Regions from separate parts of the Mesorhizobium sp. CO1-1-11 genome, predicted to be linked through region 1. Evidence: predicted binding sites of a transcription regulator. Region 1 holds the regulator's gene; the other holds the start of a gene.
What was found. Region 1 encodes PhoB, which activates phosphate uptake and scavenging genes when phosphate is short. Its sites were predicted from a motif close to TGTCATNNANCTGTCAT; they were not measured.

Region 1 (3,409 bases):
TCGGTCAGCTGCTTGCCGGGATTGGACTGCGCGTCGGCGGAAATGTACTTGTCGCCCGCGGCCTCGATGGCCTTCCTCATGGCCGCCTCGTCGGTCTTCCAGCGCTCCTCCTGGAAGTTGGACCACGAAACGCCGATGACCTTGCCCTTCGCCTGCGCGACCGACGCCAGCGTCAGCGACATGGCGACACCCGCCAGAATGGCGACTGTGAATCTCTTCATGATATCCTCCCTGCGCCCGCGTGTGGCGCGACCAAACTGGCCCTAAGGCCGGCACAAAGGCCCTATTTTTTCGAGCCTCGAAAAAACACTCGTCCATCGCCGGAACACTGTCAACATCGATTCTGACGGATTTTGAGGTGCCGGAAGCCTTTTTTCGAGCCCCGCAATAAATAAATGACAGCCCCAGCCGCTTCTGCCAGTATTCGGCCCGTTGCCGGAGGTGTTCGAGGGGGCGTCAAGAACCGCGGCGACGGGGAGGAAATCATGTCGGTCGGAATCCGCCACGACGATCTGCGCCGGCGCAACCGCGCAATGGTGATTGGAGCCGTGCGCCGGGGTGGCCAGCCCTCGCGCACCGAGATCGCCGCCACCACCGCCCTGAGCCACTCGACCATATCGGCGATATCAGCCGACCTGATCGGCGAAGGTATCCTGAGCGAAGGCAAGCCGAACGAGGCCGGCTCACTGAAACGCGGCCGGCCGCAGGTGGGCCTTTGTCTCAACCCCGAGGCCGCGGCGGTCATGACCGTGGTGCTGTCGCTGAATTTCCTCTCCGTCGCCGTCATCGACTACGCCGGCCAGGTGATATCGGAGGAGCAGCGCCGGCTGGACACGCTGACCATGTCGCGCGAGGCGCTGATCGGCGAATGCGTGGCCATCGTCCGCCGCCGCCTCGAGGATCCCGACCTTGACGTCGCCAGCATCGCCCGCATCGCGCTGGCGATCCAGGGCATCACCGACACCGAGGCGCGCGCCATGCTGTGGTCGCCGATCACGCCACAGACGGACATTGCCTTCGCCGACATACTCGAAGCCGAATTCGGCATCCCCGCCACCATGGAGAACGACTGCAACATGATGGCGGTGGCGCTGCGCTGGCGCGACCCCGAGCGCTACCGCGACGACTTCATCGCCATCCTGCTCTCGCACGGCATCGGCATGGGCCTGGTGCTGAAGGGCGATCTGTTCACCGGCACCCATTCCTCCGGCGGCGAGTTCGGCCACATGATCCATCGCCCGGGCGGCGCGCTCTGCCGCTGCGGGCGGCGCGGCTGCGTCGAGGCCTATGCCGGCAACTATGCCATCTGGCGTAATGCAGGACAGATGGGTGAGGACGCCAAACCGGTCGACGTCAGCGACGCCGACATGCGCGCATTGGCGGCCACGGCGCGCGAAAGAGACGGACCGGAGCGCGAGGCCTATCGCAAGGCCGGCGAGGCTCTGGGCTATGGCCTTGGCAGCCTGTTCGCGCTGATAGACCCGGCGCCCGTTGCGATGGTCGGCGTCAGCGCCGCCGCCTTCGACCTGATCGAGCCGGCCCTGCGCGAGGCCATCGCCCAGACCGCCGGCGGCCAGCATTCGAAATCGATTTCCTTCGATACAGAGCCGAACGAATTGCCGCTGATCCGCGAGGGCTGCGCCATGCGCGCGCTCACCTTCGTCGACCAGGAGATCTTCGCGCCGGGCGTGCAGGTGAGATCCGGCAAGAACGTGGCCTGATCTCAATCCTCGCGGATTGCGTAGCCCGCGCCACGGATGGTGCGTATCACATCGGGCATGCGGCCATTGTTGACCGCCTTGCGCAGGCGGCCGACATGCACATCCACAGTGCGCTCGTCGATGTAGATCGTCTCGCCCCAGACATTATCGAGCAACTGGCTGCGCGAGAACACGCGGCCAGGATGGCGCATCATGAATTCGAGTAGCCGGAACTCGGTCGGTCCGAGCCGGATCTCGCTCTTCTTGCGATAGACCCGGTGCGATTCGCGGTCGAGCACGATGTCGCCGACCTTGAGCACGCTGGACAGCACTTCCGGTTTGGCGCGGCGCAGCAGCGCCTTGACCCGGGCCATGAATTCTGGCGTCGAGAACGGCTTGACCAGATAGTCGTCGGCGCCGGTCGAGAGGCCGCGCACGCGATCGCTCTCCTCGCCGCGCGCCGTCAGCATGATGATCGGCAATCGCTCCGTCTCGGGCCGCATGCGCAGGCGCCGACAGAGTTCGATGCCGGAAACCGCCGGCACCATCCAGTCGAGCACCAGCAGGTCGGGCACGTTTTCCTGGAGGCGGATCTCGGCTTCGTCGCCGCGTGTCACCACCTCGACCTGGTAACCCTCGGATTCCAGATTGTAGCGGAGGAGCACGCCCAGCGGCTCCTCGTCCTCCACCACCATGATGCGTGGCGCGATCATCGATCGATCATCCCTGCCATCAAGCCGCAGGCATCGACAGCGCCGTCTCGTCCTGCTTCGGACGGTTGGCGGGCAATTGCGTGCCGGTCAGCACATAATACGCATTCTCGGCGATGTTGGTCACATGGTCGCCGATGCGTTCGAGATTCTTGGCGCAGAACAAAAGATGCGTGCAAGCCGTGATGTTGCGGGGATCCTCCATCATGTAGGTCAGGAGTTCGCGGAACACCGAGGTGTATTTGACGTCGATGCGTTCGTCGTCATTCCTGAGCTTGGCGAGGGCGGCGGCATCGCCGGCCGCATATTCCTCGACCACGCCCTGCACCTGGATCAGCACCAGCTGCGCCATGGAGTCGATGGAATGCGACAGGTCGCGCGGCGTGGCGGTGAGGCCGACGGAGCCGACGCGCTTGGCGATGTTCTTGGCAAGGTCGCCGATGCGTTCGAGATCGCCCGCCATGCGGATCGAGCCGACGACATGACGCAGATCGTCGGCCATCGGTTGGCGCTTGGCGATCAGGGTGATGGCGCGATCATCGAGTTCGCGCTGGCGTGCGTCCATGATGGCGTCGTCGGAGACGACGCGCTGTGCCAGCGCATTGTCGGAATTCAGCAGCGCCTTGGTGGCGCCGCCGACCATCGTGCCGGCGAGATCGCCCATGTCGCTGATCAGCCTGCTGATCTGTCCGAGATCCTCGTCGAAGGCTGCGACTGTGTGTTCGGCCATGATCCTGGTCCTCGTATGCGTGAGATCAGCCGAAGCGGCCGGTGATATAGTCCTGCGTGCGCTTCTCGCGAGGCGACGTGAAGATCTTCTCGGTCTTGTCGAATTCGACCAGCTCGCCAAGATACATGAAAGCCGTCTGCTTCGAGACGCGCGCGGCCTGCTGCATGTTGTGGGTGACGATGACGATCGTGTAGTCGGCCTGCAACTCGTCGATCAATTCCTCGATCTTGGCGGTCGACAATGGGTCGAGCGCCGAGGCCGGCTCGTCG
Region 2 (3,409 bases), on a different contig from region 1:
CGACCCAGGCCGAGGGCTGGGAACTGCAGGCGATCGCCTCTTCGGTCATCGGCGGCACCTCGCTGTTCGGCGCGGTCGGCTCGGTGCACGGGCCGCTGCTTGGCGCCTTCATCCTGGCCACCATCAACAACGGCGCCAACCTGCTCAACGTCAACTCGTTCTGGCAGCGCATCATCACCGGCGCGCTGATCATCATCATCGTCTACTTCGACGGACTGCGCCGCCGCGGCAAATGACGCATTCCAATCGATCGCCGGCCTGGCGCGGGCCGGCGATTTCTTGAACAGACTGGATCAAAGCATGAAAGCCGTCGTCTGCCGCTCGCCCGGCAACCTTGTTGTCGAAGACCACCCGGCTCCCGGCGCCCCGCCTGCTGGCTGGGCTCTTGTGGCGGTCAGCCATGTCGGCATCTGCGGCACCGACTACCATATCTTCGAGGGCAAGCACCCTTTCCTCGCCTATCCCCGCATCATGGGCCACGAAGTCTCCGGCACAGTGATCGAGCGGGGCGAAGGCGTCGACCTCGCCCTTGGCGAACCGGTGATCATCAACCCCTACCTTTCCTGCGGCAAATGCATCGCCTGCCGGCACGGCAAGCCCAATTGCTGTGTCAGAATCGAAGTGCTCGGCGTGCACCGCGACGGCGCAATGTGCGAACAGATCCTGGTGCCGGCTGAGAATCTCTATCCCACCAACGGCCTGTCGCTCGCCGCCGCCGCCGCCGTCGAATTCCTGGCCATCGGGGCGCATGCCGTGCGGCGCGCCCGGGCCGAGCCTGGCGCCCGCACGCTGGTCATCGGCGCCGGCCCGATCGGGCTCGGCACCGCCATCTTCGCCCGCATTGCCGGGTTGGACGTGACACTTCTCGACATGAGCACCGAAAGACTGGTCTTCGCGGCGAGTGAACTCGGCTTTTCGATTCTCGACGACTCGCAAGCACCCGTGTCCGATCTGGTGCGTGATGCGACCGGCGACGAAGGCTTCGACGTGGTGTTCGACGCCACCGGCAACACGCGATCGGTGCAATCGGCCTTCGCCCACGTCGCGCATGGCGGAGCGCTGGTGCTGGTCAGCGTCGTCAAGGACGATATTGTTTTTTCCGATCCCGAGTTCCACAAGCGAGAAATGACATTGATCGGCAGCCGCAATGCGTTGCGCGCCGACTTCGACCATGTCGCGGCCTCGATCCGCAATGGTGCCGTGCCGTTGGCCAAGCTTGTCACCCACCGCACCACGCTGGCCGATACGCCAGGGGATCTCGCCCGCTGGGCGCATGAAAAGTCGGGCCTGATCAAGGCTGTCATCGAGATCGGATAGCCTTACAGCGCCGACAGCTTCAGCTCCACCCGCTCGGCCGGAAAACGCGACTCCGAAAACTGGATCGGCTGGCCGTCGGGCGTGACGTTGACCGCCACCGTGACCAGCACGATGGCGCCCGGCTGCAGGTCGAGATCGGCGAGATCGGCGGCGTCGGCATGGCGCGCCGACAGCACGGTCGATTGCCTGAGATAATCGTCGATACCGAAACGTGCGAGCGAGGCGGTGATAGAACCGGTTTGCGCCATCGCCTTGTCGATGCCGGCAAAGCGCCGGGCATCGAACCATCCAGCGGCGCGCGACACTGGCCGTCCGTCAGCCTCGCCGCGTGTCTCCAACCGGATCACCTCGGCACCCCGGGCAAGGCCAAGGCCTTCGGCCACGCGCTGGTTGGCGGGCTCGACCGACGAAGCGAGCAGCACGATGTGCCGTTCCGACGTCTGCCCCTGCAGGCCAGTCGAAAAGCGTGTCCGCGCGCCAATCGGATAGGACAGCCGCTTGCGTGACAGGACGAAGGTGCCGCGCCCCTGTTCGGCCCGCAGCACGCCCTCCTGCACGAGGGCCGATATGGCGCTGCGCACGGTGTGACGATTAACGCCGTAGCGCTCGGCCAGCGCGACTTCGGGCGGCAGCGCGGCATTTTCGGCGAAATCGCCGGCGGCGATCGATTGCAGGATTCTGTCGGCGATCTGGCGCCACAGTGAGACGCCGCTGCGTCGCTCGATGCTGTCGGCCACATCATGCTCGATCATGTTTTGCCCCCCGGCCTGTCACGCACCCGTCATGGACTCGCGTTAGGTAATATGTATAATTTGTATAGTTGTCTATATCAATAGACAAATTTAGCAGAGAGGAAGTTGGCGATGCGAGGACAGGAAGCCCGCGATCAGGCCGAGCGCAAGGCCGCCATGGCGACGCTGGCGCAATCGAGCGGCGACGACATCGTCCGGCTCTGGAACGAGTCTGGCCTGCCTTCGCAAGCCGAACTTCTGCGCGGTCCCGAGACGGGCCTTGTCACGCTTCGTGGCCGCATCGGCGGCGGCGGCGCGCCCTTCAATGTCGGCGAGGCGACCGTCACGCGCGCCACTGTCCGGCTGTCATCCGGGCAGGTCGGCCATTGTTACGCGCTTGGCCGCGACAAGCTGAAGGCGAAGCTGGGAGCAATAGCCGACGCGCTCTGGCAGGACCCTGCCCGCCGCACCGAGGTCGAGACCAGGCTGATCGCGCCTTTGCGGTCGGCGCTTGCCGCTGCCCAGGAAAAACGCCGCGCCGAGACGGCGGCAACGAAGGTGGATTTCTTCACCATGGTTCGCGGAGAAGATTGATGGATATCGCTGCGCAATCGATCGAGGGCGGTTTCGCCGATCCGGTCTTCAACGCTCAGACCGTGTTTCGGGCCGTCATGGATGCCATGGCGCGGCCGGGCAGTGTCCACCCCTTGCCACCCCTGGCCCGCCCACCGGCTCCGCTCTCGGCGACGTCGGGCGCCGTGGCACTGGCGCTATGCGACAACGACACGCCGCTCTGGCTCGACCCGGCCCTGCATGCCTCGGCCGCGATCGGGTCCTGGCTTGGTTTCCACACAGGCGCGCCGCTGGCCAACACGCCGGCCGACGCGCATTTCGCGTTTGTTGCCATGCCGGCCGAGATGATGGCGCTCGACGGTTTTTCGCAGGGCACGCAGGATTATCCCGACCGATCGACGACGCTGATCCTGCAGGTCGGCGACCTCGTTTCAGGCACTCCGTTACTGCTGGAAGGCCCGGGCATCGAAACCAGCGCCACGATCGCGCCGGCACAGATGCCGCGCCATTTCGTCGAGCAGTGGAAGCAGAATATCAGGCGCTTTCCGCGCGGCGTCGACATCATCCTCGCCACATCGGACCGCATAGCCTGCCTGCCGCGCACGACGCGTATCAAGACGATGGAGGCGTAAGATGTATGTCGCGGTAAAAGGTGGCGAAGCCGCCATTGCCAACGCCCACAGCCTGCTTGCCGACCGCCGGCGCGGCGACCGCTCGGTGCCCGCACTTCGCCTCGACCAGATCGTGGAACAGCTGGCGCTCGGCGTCGACCGGGTGATGAGCGAAGG

Region 2: phnF (phosphonate metabolism transcriptional regulator PhnF) is a predicted target of PhoB. The motif match lies at 2,086-2,102, and genes of this name have one in related genera.

What each region holds. Positions count from the first base shown of each region.
Region 1 covers NZ_JAIUHE010000020.1:5,247-8,655, forward strand. The annotation lists gene xylF (D-xylose ABC transporter substrate-binding protein) at 1-221, opposite strand, end outside; gene LB554_RS22230 (ROK family protein) at 486-1,721, shown strand; gene phoB (phosphate regulon transcriptional regulator PhoB) at 1,724-2,413, opposite strand; gene phoU (phosphate signaling complex protein PhoU) at 2,433-3,140, opposite strand; gene pstB (phosphate ABC transporter ATP-binding protein PstB) at 3,166-3,409, opposite strand, start outside.
Region 2 covers NZ_JAIUHE010000025.1:72,706-76,114, forward strand. The annotation lists gene LB554_RS25345 (ABC transporter permease) at 1-236, shown strand, start outside; gene LB554_RS25350 (zinc-binding alcohol dehydrogenase family protein) at 301-1,317, shown strand; gene phnF (phosphonate metabolism transcriptional regulator PhnF) at 1,320-2,069, opposite strand; gene phnG (phosphonate C-P lyase system protein PhnG) at 2,181-2,642, shown strand; gene phnH (phosphonate C-P lyase system protein PhnH) at 2,642-3,253, shown strand; gene LB554_RS25370 (carbon-phosphorus lyase complex subunit PhnI) at 3,255-3,409, shown strand, end outside.